One region of the Nocardiopsis sp. YSL2 genome, then DNA from elsewhere that is predicted to be linked to it. Evidence: riboswitches for the same ligand, from Rfam matches in the RefSeq annotation. Region 1 holds a riboswitch; each other region holds the start of a gene.

Region 1 (5,005 bases):
CCAGCTGCGCGCCATGCGCAGGTCGCTCGCACAGCAGCGCGGCGGCGGGGACCACCTGGCCGGGCGCGGTGCCGACTCCCAGCCGTCCGGTCCGATCGACGCCAACGGGTTTCCGTCCGGGGGACAGCCCGCCATGGGCGGCGGCCGCTATCCGGGCACGTCCGCGGGCGGGGCGCCCTCGACCCCCAACGGCCAGGGGAACTACCCGATGACGGGCTCCCACGGCGGTCTGGGCCGGCCGGAGGGCTACACCCTGCCGGGCAGACAGGCCCCCACGGGGAACGGCCAGCCGATGGGCAACGGGCAGCCGATGACCGGGGCCCAGCGACCGTACTCGCCGGGGACGGGCCCGCAGCGCTCCTTCGCGGGCGGTACCGGACCGCAACAGTCCTTCGCCGGTGGGACCGGGCCACAACAGTCCTTCGCGTCGGGGACGGGACCACAGCCCTCGTTCGCCGCCGACCCCCAGACGGGACACGCGCCACCGCAGAGAAGCGCGCCACCGCCGGAACAGCGGTTCGGACCCGGGGACGACTCCGGTTTCGGGGGTGGGCACGAGACAAACCCTACCTATGGGACCAGTACGGAAACTGACGCCGCACGACGCGGCGGGCCGGCACCCGGATACGGGGTGCGGCCGCCTACTGGTCCCGACCACGACACCGTCCGGTACGGTACCGACGGTTATCAGGAACCGCGTTCAAGTCCTGGATATCCCCAGCAGAGCGGTCCCGGCGCGAATACCGTTGACGAAGCGGTGCATGTCGCGCACAAAGAAGGGAACGACTTCGCGGAGTCGATCGCCCGCGAGGCGCCCGCCCTGTGGGTGGAGGCCGTTCTCGCGCGTAGGCCCCGGATGCCCTCCGATCTGGAGGCGCGTCTGCTCCAGGGGTCCTCGCTACCGATCGACCACCTGTTGCGCGACGAGGTCCGGGACGGACTGCGCCAGGGGTTCTGGCAGGCACTGGAGCGCGCCAGGCCCTGAGCGGCGCGTGGGAGTGCGAGTAGGGGATGGCGGCGATGCGGTTGACGCACGTGACGACGGCGGAGCTCGATCGTCTGGAGTTCCATGCCGTCAGGTCCGGCGAACACGGAGGAGTCGCCGCCCAGCTACTGGAGCTGGCCAACCGGGTCGACGCCGGTAGTGAGATCGGCCGCGCGGAGCTGTTCGTCCGGGCGGGGGAGCAGTGGGAGATCGCGCAGGAGTTCGAGCGTGCCTGCGCGGCCTACCAGCGGGCGATCGACGACGGCGGCTCCACGGTGATCGACGCGCGCGCCCTGCGCGCAGGCGCGCTCCTGCACCTGGACGAAGTGGAGCGGGCACAGGCGCAGCTCAAACGCCTGGAGACCGAGGGGCCGCACGGCCTGTCCACCCACATCCACATCGCGGAGGCGCTCTACGCCCACGACGACCTGGAAGGCGCCGAGAGGTGGGCCACAGCCGGCGCCCGCCGGCACGTCGATGGCGAGGTGACCCCCTACGTGCACGATCTGCTGATGGAGCTGCTGCGCATCCGGTTCCGTATCCGCACCGATCTCGGGTTGGACGAGGACGATCTGGACGAGTGGGCCGATGCGCTCTGAGCGCGTGCGTCCCCCGCGGCGCCGCACCGCGCCGCCCGGCCACACCACCCCACCGCCCCGGCGGCCGCACCACGACCGTCGGGAACTTCACCACGCGCCCTGATCGCCATCGCCCCCACGGGGGCCTAGTCTGAGTCCGGCCGCCTTCCCGCGGCGTCCGAGCCCTTGCCCGAACCCCCCGCTGTGGCGGGGGTCCGAGGCGTGCCATACCACGCCCCCGGTGTGCTCATCCTCGTCCGGGTGGAACCCGAGAAATCGGCGACACGCCATCATCTTGCGGTGTTCCGAGGCGCCATCCCCTAGATGTAGTATCGGGCCCGCTGGTGGTTCACCCCGCGGGGTGAGGCGAGAGGGAACCCGGTGTGAATCCGGGGCTGCCCCGCAGCGGTAAGTGGGAACGAAGGCCGTCACACGCACTGGGAACCCCTGAGAGTGCCCGGGAAGCGACAGTCGGTAGGCCGCCCACGAGCCCGAAGACCTGCCACCGGCGCGCACGCCAGACGTGCGCCGACGACGGGGCTTCGAGGGTGAGCCGCGCCGACCCACCGGTCCGTCGACCGCTCGCATCCAGTGCGTCGGTCCCCCCGGTGTGCCGTGCGCCTTGCTGACTCGTGTCCCCTCCCCGCCGGGACTCTTCTACCGAGGTTGGAGCCGCTGTATGACCCTTGACGTCGAGGCCGTGCCCGCATCCGTCCGGCCCGAGACGGCCACCGACGGCGCGCCCCCCGCCGCCATCGACCGGATCGAGCACGTCGTAACCGAGGCCTGCGCGCGGCTGTCGGGTGTTTCGGCGGACAAGGTCCTCACGGAGGCCCGACGCGGCTTCTTCCCCGGCATCTCCGACGCCGAGGTCGAACTCGCGCTGGTCATGGCGGCCCGCAGCTTCGTGGAGGTCGACCCCGACTACTCCCACGTGGCCGCGCGCCTGCTGCTGGACAAGCTCCGCCGCGAGGCCCTCACGTTCATCAGCGGATCCCCCGACGCCGCGGGCCAGTCCGAGATGGCCGACCGCTACCCGGCCTACCTGGCCGCCTACGTCGGCCGCGGCATCGACCTCGGGCAGCTCGACCCCGCGCTGGCCCGGTTCGACCTGGACCGCCTGGGCAAGGCGCTGCGCCCCGAGCGCGACGAGCAGTTCACCTTCCTGGGCATCCAGACCCTCTACGACCGCTACTTCCTGCACAGCGACGAGGTCCGCTACGAGCTGCCGCAGGCGTTCTTCATGCGCGTGGCGATGGGCCTGGCGCTCAACGAGGACGACCGCGAGGCGCGCGCGATCGAGTTCTACGAGCTGCTCTCCTCGTTCGACTTCATGGCCTCCACGCCCACCCTGTTCAACGCGGGCACGGTCCGCGCCCAGCTGTCGTCGTGCTTCCTCACCACCGTCGGCGACGACCTGCAGGACATCTTCCACGGCATCAGCAACAACGCGATGCTGTCCAAGTACTCGGGCGGCCTCGGCAACGACTGGACCCCGGTCCGCGGCCTCGGATCGCACATCCGGGGGACCAACGGCAAGAGCCAGGGCGTCGTCCCGTTCCTGAAGATCGCCAACGACACCGCCGTCGCGGTCAATCAGGGGGGAAAGCGGAAGGGCGCGGTCTGCGCCTACCTGGAGACCTGGCACATCGACATCGAGGAGTTCCTCGACCTCCGCAAGAACACCGGTGACGAGCGCCGCCGCACCCACGACATGAACACCGCGAACTGGGTCCCCGACCTGTTCATGCAGCGGGTCGAGGAGGGCGGCGACTGGACCCTGTTCTCGCCGAACGAGGTGCCCGACCTGCACGACAAGTACGGCACGGACTTCGCCGAGGCCTACACCCGCTACGAGGCCGAGGCCGCGGCGGGCCGGATCAAGGTGTCCAAGACCCTGCCGGCCGTCGAGCTGTGGCGCCGCATGCTCACCATGCTGTTCGAGACCGGCCACCCGTGGATCACCTTCAAGGACCCCTCCAACCTGCGCTCGCCCCAGCAGCACACGGGCGTGGTCCACTCCTCCAACCTGTGCACCGAGATCACGCTGAACACCAGCGCCGACGAGGTCGCCGTCTGCAACCTGGGATCGGTCAACCTCGCCCAGCACGTGGGACCGCAGGGCCTGGACGCCGAGCGGCTGCGCCGGACCGTGCGCACCGCCGTGCGCATGCTCGACAACGTCATCGACGTGAACTTCTACACGATCCCCGAGGCGCGCCGAGCGAACATGCGCCACCGCCCCGTGGGCCTGGGCCTGATGGGCTTCCAGGACGCGCTGTTCAAGCTGCGCACCCCCTACGCCTCGGACGGCGCCGTCACGTTCGCCGACGAGAGCATGGAGCTGATCAGCTACTACGCGATCGAGGCCTCCGCGGAGCTGGCCGCCGAGCGCGGCTCCTACGAGTCCTTCGACGGCTCGCTGTGGAGCCAGGGCATCCTGCCGATCGACTCCCTGCGGCTGCTGGCCGAGGCCCGCGGCGGCGTGCTGGACATGGACCGCGGCGAGACCCTGGACTGGGACTCGCTGCGCGAGCGCGTCCGCTCGACCGGCATGCGCAACTCCAACGTGATGGCCATCGCGCCCACCGCGACCATCGCCAACATCACCGGCGTCGGCCAGTCGATCGAGCCCGTCTACCGGAACCTGTTCGTGAAGTCGAACATGTCCGGCGACTTCACGGTCGTCAACCCCTACCTGGTCCGCGACCTCAAGGAGCGCGGACTCTGGGACGACCAGATGGTCTCCGACCTGAAGATGCACGACGGCAGCCTGGGCGCCATCGACCGCGTCCCCGCCGACCTCAAGGCGCTCTACGCGACCGCGTTCGAGGTCGACCCCGAGTGGCTGGTGGACGCGGGCTCGCGCCGCCAGAAGTGGATCGACCAGGCCCAGTCGCTGAACCTGTACATGGCGGCGCCGAGCGGCCGCAAGCTGGACGCCCTGTATCGGCGCGCCTGGAAGTCCGGGCTCAAGACCACGTACTACCTGCGCTCGCAGAGCGCCACGCACGTGGAGAAGAGCACGCTCAAGGGCACAGACGGCCGCCTCAACGCCGTCTCCTCCGGCCCGGCCCCGGCCCCGGCTCCGTCGCCCGCGCCGTCCCCGAGCCCGTCGCCGTCGCCCGCCCCGAGCCCGGCTCCGGCCCCCGCCCCGAACGCCGCACCCGCCGACGCCGGTGAGGACGAGTTCGACATCGTGGACGGCCAGGCCTGCTCCATCGACGACCCCGAGTGCGAGGCCTGCCAGTAGTAGAAGGCAGCCCCCCGGGGCGGCGGCTCGCGAGCCGCCGCCCCGGCGAACCACTCTCCCCAGACACGACAGTTCCGGCCACGACGGCCGGAGAACGGAAGTACCCGAGGATGACCACCGTCTCCGAGAACAGCGCCGCCGCCACCAGCGGCCTCGGCGAGATCCAGCGCGACGCCGAGCGCGTCAACG
Region 2 (5,005 bases), 160 kb from region 1:
AGGCGAGTCGGGAGGGGACGGCGCGGGGGTCGACGGTGTAGAAGTTGCGGCCGGTCGGGAGCACGTTGACCAGGCCGCGCAGCGGGGACCCGGACGGACCGGCCGGGACGAAGCCGCCGGACAGGGCGTGGACGGTGTGGTCGAGTTCGTCGGTCGTGCGGGCCAGGCGGGGCACCACCTGGGTGGCGGCGAACTCCAGGACTGCGCGCACCCCGGGGTCGTCGTGCAGGGCGGCCGCGGCGGCCGGGTCCCAGTCCGCGGCCTCCATCGCCTCGACGAGGGCGCGGGCGGCGGCCTCCACCTCGTCGACCTCGCGGGCCGGTGCGTCATCCTTGAGTCCGAGGGCGGACCGCAGTCCGGGCACCGCGTGCCCGATCCCGCCCCACACCTGGGCGGCGCGCAGGACGGCCAGGACCAGGTTGACGCGGGCCTCGCCGGCCGGAGCCTCGCCGAGCACGTGCAGGCCGTCGCGGATCTGCGCGTCCTTGATCTCGCACAGCCAGCCGTCGACGTGGAGCAGGAAGTCGTCGAACTCCTCGTCGTCGGGCCGCTCCTCCAGGCCGAGGTCGCGGTGCAGCTCCGCGGCGCGCATCAGGGACCAGATCTCGCCCCGGACCGCGGGCAGCTTCGCCGGGTCCATGGCCGCGATGTTGGCGTGCTCGTCGAGCAGCTGCTCCAGGCGCGCGATATCGCCGTAGCTCTCCGCGCGGGCCATCGGCGGGATGAGGTGGTCGACGACGGTGGCGTGGGCGCGGCGCTTGGCCTGGGCCCCCTCGCCCGGGTCGTTGACCAGGAACGGGTAGACGAGCGGCAGGCCGCCGAGCACGGCGTCGGTGGCGCAGGACGCCGACAGCGCCGCGTTCTTGCCGGGCAGCCACTCCAGTGAGCCGTGCTTGCCGAGGTGCACGACGGCGTGGGCGCCGAAGCCGTGCTCCAGCCAGCGGTAGGCGGCCAGGTAGTGGTGGCTCGGGGGCAGGTCGGGGTCGTGGTAGATCGCGATGGGGTTCTCGCCGAAGCCGCGCGGCGGCTGGACCAGGACGACGACGTTGCCGGCGCGCATCGCGGCGAGGACGAGTTCGCCCTCGTCGTTGACGTACAGGCGGCCGGGTGCGGGCCCCCACGCCTCGGTCATCGCGTCCTTGAGCGCCGCGGGCAGGTCCTCGGTCCAGGCGGCGTACTGCTCGGGCGTGATCCGGACCTGGGCGTCGGTCAGCTGGACGGAGGTCAGCCAGTCCTCGTCCTGGCCGCCCGCCGCGATCAGGGCGTGGATCAGCGCGTCGCCGGCCTCGGTGTCGTCCTCCAGGTCGAGTCCGGGCAGGTCGCCGGGCTCGCCCAGGTCGTGTCCCTCCGCCCGCAGCCGGCGCAGCAGCCGGACCAGCGAGCGGGGGGTGTCGAGGCCGACGGCGTTGCCGATGCGGGAGTGCTTGGTGGGGTAGGCCGACAGCACGACCGCGATCCGCTTCTCGGCCGGGGGCACGTGCCGCAGCCGGGCGTGGGCGGCCGCGATCCCGGCCAGGCGGGCGCAGCGCTCGGGGTCGGCGACGTAGCGGGGCAGCCCGTCCTGGTCGATCTCCTTGAAGGAGAACGGCACGGTGATGATCCGGCCGTCGAACTCCGGGATGGCGATCTGGCTCGCCGAGTCGAGCGGGGTGACGCCGTCGTCGGAGGCCTCCCACTCGGCGCGCGAGCTGGTCAGGCACAGTCCCTGGAGGACGGGGACGTCCAGCGCCGCCATCCGTTCCACGTCCCATGCCTCGTCGTCGCCGCCGGCGCTCGCGGAGGCGGGCACGCTGCCGCCGGCCGCCAGGACGGTGACGACCAGGACGTCGAACGCGCGCAGCGCCTCGAAGAGTTCGTCGGGCGCCGAGCGCAGGGAGCCCGCGAAGACGGGGACGCCCACGGCCTGCCCGGTCGCGTCGACGGCGTCGGCGAGGGCGTGCGCGAACGCGGTGTTGCCGCCGGCCTCGTGCGCCCGGTAGTAGAGGATGCCGACCCGGGGAAGCGAGGGATCGACCGGCTCGGCCCGCTCGGCGAAGCCCCACTGCGGGACGGGTGCGGGCGGGTCGAAGCCCTCGCCGGTCAGCAGCACGGTGTCGGACAGGAAGGCGTGCAGCCGCCCGAGGTTGGCGGGGCCGCCCTGGGCGAGGTAGCGGTGGGCGTCGGCCGCCAGGCCGATGGGGACGGTGGAGTGCTCCATCAGCTCGGCGCTGGGCTGCTGTTCGCCGCTGAGCACGACCAGGGGCGTGCCCCGCTCGCGGACGGCGGCCAGGCCCGGCCACAGGTCGTGCGGCGAGCCGAGCAGCCGCACCACGACGAGGTCGGCGCCCTCGACGGCGGCGATGAGCTCGGTGTCGGAGGCGCGGGACGGGTTCGCCCACGCGTAGTCGGCTCCGCAGGCGCGCGCGGAGAGCAGGTCGGTGTCGGACGTGGACAGCAGAGCGATCCGTACCGTCATGGCCGGAGTCCTCCCTCGGGGTTCTCGCCCCATCGGCGGTAGGAACGTTCGAGGCCAGTGTCTGGCTGTACCCCTGGCGGGGGTCTCACAGTGGCGGAACCGCCCCGGACTCGCACCGGGTTCCTGCGCCTCGAGCGAAGGATCCACACCTTAACGGTCCGCCGCCGTTTCCGCTGTGGCGGGTGACTCCCGAGCCGCCTCAGCGCAGGAACCGGATGACCGGGTATCCGGGCCCGGCGTCGACTTCCGCGCGCACGCCGTAGACCTCGCCGATGAGGGACGGGGTCAGCACCGCCTCCGGTGTGCCCTCGGCGACGACCCGGCCGCCGCGCAGCACCACGAGCCGGTCGCAGTACATGGCGGCCAGGTTGAGGTCGTGCATGGCGATCACGGTGGTGACCGCCAGTCCCGCGACCAGTTCCATCAGGTCGAGCTGGTACTGGATGTCGAGGTGGTTGGTCGGCTCGTCGAGCAGCAGCTCGGTCGGCTCCTGTGCCAGGGCGCGGGCGATCTGGGCGCGCTGGCGCTCTCCGCCCGAGAGCGTGTGCCAGGACCGGTCGGCCAGGCCGGTGAGGCCGGCGCGTTCCAGGGCCGCCGTCACGGCCTCCAGGTCGGCGGCGGACATGGGCGCCCAGGCGCGGCGGTGCGGGATCCGTCCCAGGGCCACGACGTCGCGGACCGTCAGCTCGGTCTGGGTGTGCGCGTTCTGCTCGACGGCGGCCACGCGCCGCGCCGCCGCCCGGCGCGCGGTCCGCACGAGCGGCCGCCCGTCCAGGGTGACCACGCCGGAGGAGGGGGCGAGGACGCCGCCGAGCAGGCGCAGCAGTGTCGACTTCCCGGAGCCGTTGGGGCCCAGCAGGCCGATGGTCTGCCCGGTACGCGGAGCGAGGGTGACGCCGTCGAGGATGAGCCGGCCGCCGACCAGCCGGCTCACGCGTTCGGCGCGCAGCCCCGCCTCATGCTCGTCGGCTTGGGCCCGGTGGTCGGCCACGGCCGGTTCGGTGTCGTTCACGTCGTCCTCCTGACCCGGTACAGCACGGCGATGAAGGCGGGCACGCCGATGAGGGAGGTCATCACGCCCACCGGGATCTCCTGCGGGTCCAGCACGGTGCGCGCCGCGGTGTCCACCCACACCAGGAAGACGGCGCCGCTCAGCGCCGTCACGGGCAGGAGCCGGGCGTGCGCCGACCCGGTGAGCGCGCGGGCTGCGTGCGGCAGGACCAGGCCCACGAAGCCGATCGCCCCGGCCGAGCTGACCAGGGCCGCGGTGAGCAGGGCCGTGGCGGTCAGGAGCAGCAGGCGGGCCCGGACCACCCGGACGCCCAGGTGCGCCGCGGCCTCCTCGCCGAACGCGAAGGCGTCCAGGGTGGTGGTGTGGGCGAGGCAGACGGCGAGGACGCCGGCCAGCACCGCCGCGCACAGGGCCACGTCCGCCCATCCGGCGCCGCCGAGCGACCCCAGCAGCCAGAACAGCACGCCCCGGGTCGTCTCGGCGTCCGCGGAGGTGAGGACGATGAACGAGGTGAGCCCCCCGAACAGCTGCATGGCCGCGACCCCCGAGAGGACCACGCGGTCCATGGTCGGGCCGAGGCTCTGGGCGAGGACCACCACCATCGCGAAGGAGAGCACCGCGCCGGCGAAGGCGCCGGCCGACAGCGACACCACGCCGCCGCCCCAGCCGAGGACGATCACGGCCACCGCCCCGGTCGAGGCCCCGGAGGACACCCCCAGCACGAACGGGTCGGCCAGCGGGTTGCGGAGCAGGGACTGCATGACGGCGCCGCACAGGGCCAGCCCGGCGCCGCACACCGCGGCGAGCAGGGTCCGGGGCATCCGGAGGTTCCAGACGATGCCCTCGCGCAGCGGGCTCAGGGGGCTGTCGCCCAGCCCCAGACGCGCCGACACCGAGCGCCAGACGTCGGCCGTGGTGATGTCCGCGGGGCCGATGGTGACGGTGATCGCGATCGAGACCGCGAGGACCACGAGTCCGCCGGTGGTGAGCAGCGCGGAACGCGCACCCCTCACTGGGTGAACCCGAGGTCCCGCAGACCGGCGGCGACGTGCTCGATCCCCTCGACCGTGCGGATCGAGGGGTTCATCGCCTGGCCGCTGAGCAGGATGTAGCGGTCCTCCCGGACCGCGGTGAGGTTGCGGGTGGCGGGGTCGGATTCCAGGAACTCGATCTTGGCGTCCGCGGACTCCGCCGTCTGGGCCTCGCGGGTCAGGTCGCCGAGCACGATGACGTCGGGGTCGCGGTCGGCCACGGTCTCCCAGTTGATCTGCGGCCACTCGTCGTGGGTGTCGTCGAACGCGTTCTGCGCGCCGACCGCCCGGGTGATGGCGCCGGGAGCGCCGCAGCACCCGGCGAGGTAGGGCGACCGCGAGTCGGAGAACCAGTACATGAGGGAGGTGTCGGAGGCGTCCAGGTCCGCGGTCGCCGCGTCCACGCGCCCCTCCAGCTCGGCGACGAGCGCGTCCCCGCGCTCCTCCACGCCGAAGATCCGCGCGAGGTCGTGGATCTCGCCGTACACCGCGTCGAGGGTGAGGGGT
Region 3 (5,005 bases), 2.3 Mb from region 1:
GCCGTGGTCCTGGGTAGCGCCGTGCACGGCGGCGCCTGGCTCGCGGAGGCCTCCGACTACCTGCACGCCAACACCGCGCCGCTCGGCCAACGGCCGGTCTGGGCGTTCAGCGTGGGGCTGGCACGGGCCGTCGGGGGCTGGTTCCACAAGCACGCCCGGGACCCCCAGGAGGTCACGGAGCTGCGCGAAAGCGCCCGTCTCCGCGAACACCGCCTCCTGGCCGGCGCCCTGAGCCCCGAACACCTGCCCATGTTCGGTCGTGCCGTCTACCGGATCATGGGCGGACGCTACGGCGACTTCCGTGACTGGACGGAGATCGACGACTGGGCCGGGGCGATCGCCGCGGACCTGTCCTCCAGCCGGCCCCCGGGCGCCGCCGCGGTATGACCGCCCCGGCGCCCGCGGCGCCCGCGGCCTCCGCGTCAGTGCGGCGGGCGGATGATCGCGACCGGGCACGGGCTGTGTGAGATCACGTTCCGGCTCACCGAGCCCAGCAGCATCCCCGCGAAACCGCCGCGCCCGCGCGATCCCACGACCATCAGGTCACAGTCCGAGGCCGTGGCGCACAGGGCCTCGACCGGGTGGCCCGTCGCCACCACCTCCTCGACCCGCACCCGCGGCCGGTTCGCGCGCTCCTGCGCGATCGACTCCGACAGTATCCGCCGGGCCTCCTTCTCGGCCGCGGCCTCCTCGGTCTTCCTCTCCTCGTCCGTCCTGGTCCAGGACGGATCCTCCAGCGCACCGAAACGCCACCAGGGGCCGCCCCGGTGGACCGTCACCGCCCGCAGCACGGACCCGCGGACGTCGGCCGTGGAGAACGCCCACTCCGCGGCGGCCCGTGAGGTCGCCGACCCGTCGACGCCGACCAGGACGCGTCCCTTGGCGGGACCCGGATCCCGGTCGGGAACGACGACGAGCGGGCACGACGCGGCGACGAGCAGGTCCAGGGCCGTCGAATCCGGAAGGACGGCGTCCAGGGTCGTCATGCGGTGCGCGCCGACGACCAGCGAGTGCGCCTTCTGGCTCTCCCGCAGCAGGACCGGTTCGGGGTCCCCGGTGATGTGCACCGCCTCGACGGTGAGGTCGGGGACGCGCTCCAGCACCCGCCGACGCGCTTCCTCCACGATGCGGCGTGCGAACTCGTCCAGGTCGAAGCCGGGTAGGCCGTGCGGTACGGCGTGGTAGTGCGGCCAGTCGAACGCGTACACGACGCGCAGATCCAGGCCCCGCGACCGTGCGTCGTCCGCGGCCCAGTCGAGGGCCCGGTCGCTCGCTGGTGTTCCGTTGACCGCCGCCACCACGGGTGCGTGTTCGTGGACCATGGTTTCCCCCAGCCGCTCGTGGTCCCTTCCTACGCCACGCTAGGGACCCGCGGGGCACGTCCGCCAGAGGCGGACGTCATGGCCGCGGGGCTTTCGTGACCCGCGGAGGGGGACCTGCGCCGCTTGACACCGCGCGTTCCGTCGAGGTGCGTCGGCGCCCCCTCGCGCGGGCTGCCCTGCGAGCCCGCCGCCCCGCGCTTATTGCCAATCCCGCTCCCAGGGCCTACCTTCGGGGTGCCGTGGTGTTCGGGAAGTCCGGTGAGAATCCGGCGCGGCCCTCGCCACTGTGCACGGGAAGCCCTCGCGTCCCGTGTGCCGCCGGATTCCGTTCGGCGGCACACGGCCACACGCCACTGGGAAAGCACCCCTGAGGGGTGCGGACCTGGGAAGGCGGACTCGGGGGCGGTGACCCTGCAGCCAGGAGACCGGCCACGGCACTGACGACCGTCCACGAGGTGCTGGAGATTGGTCCCCCGACAATGCACATACCCGAAGGCCTGCTGCCCCCGCTGCACGCCGCCGCCTGGACCGCGGCCGCGGCCCCGTTCATCGTCCACGGCGTACGCTCCCTCACCCGCGAGATGCGGGCCAACCCCGACGCCAAGCTGCTGCTCGGCGCCGCCGGCGCGTTCTGCTTCGTCCTCTCGGCGCTGAAGATCCCCTCGGCGACCGGAACCAGCTCCCACCCGGTCGGGGTCGGCCTGGGCGCGGTGCTCTTCCGACCACCGGTGATGGCGGTCCTGGGCACGATCACCCTGCTCTTCCAGGCGCTTCTGCTCGCGCACGGCGGACTGTCCACGCTCGGAGCCAACGCCTTCTCGCTCGCCGTGGTCGGCCCCTGGGTGGCCTACGGCGCCTTCAGGCTGCTGAGAGCGGCCACCGCCCGGCTGTCCGAAGGGCTGTCGATGTCCGTGTCGGTGTTCGCGGCGGCGTTCTCGGCCAGCCTGGGCACCTACACCGTCACCAGTTTCCAGCTCGCCCTGGCGCACCCGGACCCGGTGAGCGGGATCGTCGGCGCGTTCGCCAAGTACGCGGCCATCTTCTCCCTCACCCAGATCCCCATCGCGGTCATCGAAGGCCTCATCACCGTGGCCGTGGTCCGCATCCTCACCTCCGTCAGCCGTGGTGACCTGGTCCGGCTCGGACTCCTGCGCGCGGCCGCGGCGACGCCCGCACCCGGGGCCGAGTCCGCAGGGCGGCCCTCCGCCGCGCCCACGACCCCCGCCGAGACCCGCGAAGAGGGGACCACCGCATGAGCGACACGAGCAAGCCCCGCGCGTGGGTGACCTGGGCCCTGCTGGGAGCCGTGGCCGTCCTGGCCGTACTGCCGCTGCTGACGGGCGCCGCCGACCACCTGGAAGAGCCGTTCGCCGGTGCCGACGGCGAGGCCGAGAGCCTGGTGAACGAACTGGATCCCGAGTACGAGCCGTGGCTGTCGCCCGTGTTCGAGCTGCCCTCGGGTGAGGTCGAGTCCGGGCTGTTCGCCCTGCAGGCGGCGATCGGCGCCGGAATCGTCGGCTACGTCTTCGGGGTGGTGCGCACACGGTCCAGGCTGCGGCCCGTGACGGGATCGGGCCACGCCGCGGCGTCGCCCGTCGCGCCGAGCGGTGCGGGGCCCGGAACCGGCCACGGCCCCGGCGCCGCCGAGCCGGAGCCGAGCGACGACGCCTCCGAACGCTGACCCCGCGTGACACCGATCGATACCGCCGCCTACCGGAGCCGGTGGCGGCGGTACCACCCCGCCGTGAAGGGGGTCCTGTGCGGTGGGCTGCTGGCGTGCGCACTGCTGCTGCCACCGTGGCCGGGCGCCGCGCTGGTGGCCGCGGCCACGCTGGCGGCCGCCGCGGCGGCCCGCGTCCCCTTCGGGCTGCTGGCACGTGTGGCGGCCGCGCCGCTGCTGCTCATCATCACCAGCGCGGTCCCACTTCTGCTGACCGTGGGCGGTCCGGGGGAACTGGGCTGGGCCGAAGGGGGGCCGGAACGGGCCGCCGCCGTGGTGGCGCGGGCCTCCGCCGCACTCGGCACCCAGCTCCTGTTCGTCCTGACCACGCCCATGGCCGACCTGCTCGCCCGCCTGGGCCGCTCCCGGCTGCCCACCGCCCTAGTCGAGGTGATCGCCCTGACCTACCAGATGCTGATGGTGCTGTTGCAGACCGCTCAGCGCGTCGCGTCCGGCCAGGCGGGGCGGCTGGGCTACCACTCCCGGCGGTCCGGAATCCGTTCGGCGGGTGCGCTGGGCGGGGTGCTGCTGGTCCGTTCCCTGGACCGGGCACGGCGGCTTCAGGACGGCCTGGCCTGTCGCGGATACACCGGGCGGCTCACAGTCCAGACCGCCGAGCAGCCGGTTCGGCCGGTGGAGCTGGCCGCGGCCGCCGCTCCGGCCCTGCTGGTCGCCGCCCTCTCCCTCACCCACGCGGTCCTGCTGTGAGCACTGGAACCGCCGACGACTCCTTGGAGGCACGCATGCGCGCCCGACCCCGGTCCGGCCTCCCCGCCGCCACGGCGGCGGACCCCGCGCCGGCCGGACCCGGCGTCCCGCCCGTCCTGGCCGGGAACGGCCTGCACTACGAGTACGAGGGCACGGGCCCCGCCCTGACCGGGGTGGACGTACGGATCCGCAACGGCGGACTGCTGGCGGTACTGGGCCCGAACGGGGGTGGCAAGACCACGTTGTTGCGGCTGCTGGCCGGCAGCCTGGCGCCCACCCGGGGGTCGGTGCTGCTGGACGGGGACCCGTTGACGCACGGTCGGCGCGCCCGGGACCGACTGCGCCGCCGGGTGCAGATGGTCTTCCAGGACCCAGACGACCAGCTGTTCTCCGCCACCGTCGGCCAGGACGTCTCGTTCGGCCCCCTCAACCTGGACCTGCCCGGCGACCAGGTGCGTGAGCGGGTGGACTGGGCGCTGGACGCGCTCGGCATCACCGCGCTCGCGGACCGGCCCACCCACCTGCTCTCCTACGGCCAGCGCAAACGGGTGGTGCTGGCCGGGGCGATGGCGATGCTCCCCGACGTGCTGATCCTGGACGAGCCCACGGCCGGGTTGGACCCGGCGGGGGTGGCGGAACTGGTGACGACCCTGGACTCCCTACGGGCCCGGGGCACCACGCTCGTGGTGTCCACGCACGACGTCGACCTGGCGCACGGCTGGGCGGACCAGGCGCTGGTACTGGACCGGACGGTCCTGGCGGCGGGCCCGGCCGGGGAGGTCCTGGGCGACACCGACCTGTTGGCCCGGGCCCGGCTGCGACCCGCCTGGGGCCCGGTGGTCGGGCGGGCGCTGCGCGCGCACGGACTTCTGCCGGACGACGCGGCCGACCCCGCCTCACCGGAGGACCTGGCCCGGCTCCTGGACACCTGAACGGTCGGCGACCTCCACGCCGTCAGGGACGGTCTTCCTGGACGCGCCCACCACCGGCCTGGACATCCAGTCCCGCGACGACCAGTGGGACGCGTTGGACCGGCTGCGCGAGGACGGCTCCACCATCGTCCTCACCACGCACTACCTGGAGATCCAGATCTTCCGGAACCGGCTGGTCCTGGTCACCATGCTCGTTGTTCCGGCCGCGTCCAGCGCGTTCTACGTGTACCTGCACGACCGCGTCCCGCGTCTGGACCTGGGAGCCGTCGCCGCGGTGCTGATGTTCCTCGTGGTGAGGATGGGGCTCTACGCCCCCGCCGTGA

Evidence for each region. A riboswitch is a leader RNA that binds a small molecule or an ion and turns the genes downstream of it on or off. The one in region 1 is predicted to bind cobalamin.
Region 2: another riboswitch for cobalamin. It lies ahead of cobN (cobaltochelatase subunit CobN); the one in region 1 lies ahead of M1P99_RS12595 (ribonucleoside-diphosphate reductase subunit alpha).
Region 3: another riboswitch for cobalamin. It lies ahead of M1P99_RS22990 (energy-coupling factor ABC transporter permease); the one in region 1 lies ahead of M1P99_RS12595 (ribonucleoside-diphosphate reductase subunit alpha).

The regions. Positions count from the first base shown of each region.
Region 1 is NZ_JAMOAO010000001.1:2,905,472-2,910,476, forward strand. Features, by position in the region: gene M1P99_RS12585 (NYN domain-containing protein) at 1-985, shown strand, start outside; gene M1P99_RS12590 (hypothetical protein) at 1,012-1,584, shown strand; cobalamin riboswitch at 1,892-2,085, shown strand; gene M1P99_RS12595 (ribonucleoside-diphosphate reductase subunit alpha) at 2,243-4,816, shown strand; gene M1P99_RS12600 (ribonucleotide-diphosphate reductase subunit beta) at 4,927-5,005, shown strand, end outside.
Region 2 is NZ_JAMOAO010000001.1:2,742,048-2,747,052, reverse strand. Features, by position in the region: gene cobN (cobaltochelatase subunit CobN) at 1-2,455, opposite strand, end outside; cobalamin riboswitch at 2,490-2,623, opposite strand; gene M1P99_RS11920 (ABC transporter ATP-binding protein) at 2,655-3,467, opposite strand; gene M1P99_RS11915 (iron ABC transporter permease) at 3,464-4,480, opposite strand; gene M1P99_RS11910 (ABC transporter substrate-binding protein) at 4,477-5,005, opposite strand, start outside.
Region 3 is NZ_JAMOAO010000001.1:5,208,504-5,213,508, forward strand. Features, by position in the region: gene M1P99_RS22980 (flavodoxin domain-containing protein) at 1-387, shown strand, start outside; gene M1P99_RS22985 (universal stress protein) at 423-1,322, opposite strand; cobalamin riboswitch at 1,546-1,771, shown strand; gene M1P99_RS22990 (energy-coupling factor ABC transporter permease) at 1,802-2,578, shown strand; gene M1P99_RS22995 (energy-coupling factor ABC transporter substrate-binding protein) at 2,575-3,003, shown strand; gene cbiQ (cobalt ECF transporter T component CbiQ) at 3,010-3,750, shown strand; gene M1P99_RS23005 (energy-coupling factor ABC transporter ATP-binding protein) at 3,747-4,682, shown strand; gene M1P99_RS23010 (hypothetical protein) at 4,777-5,005, shown strand, end outside.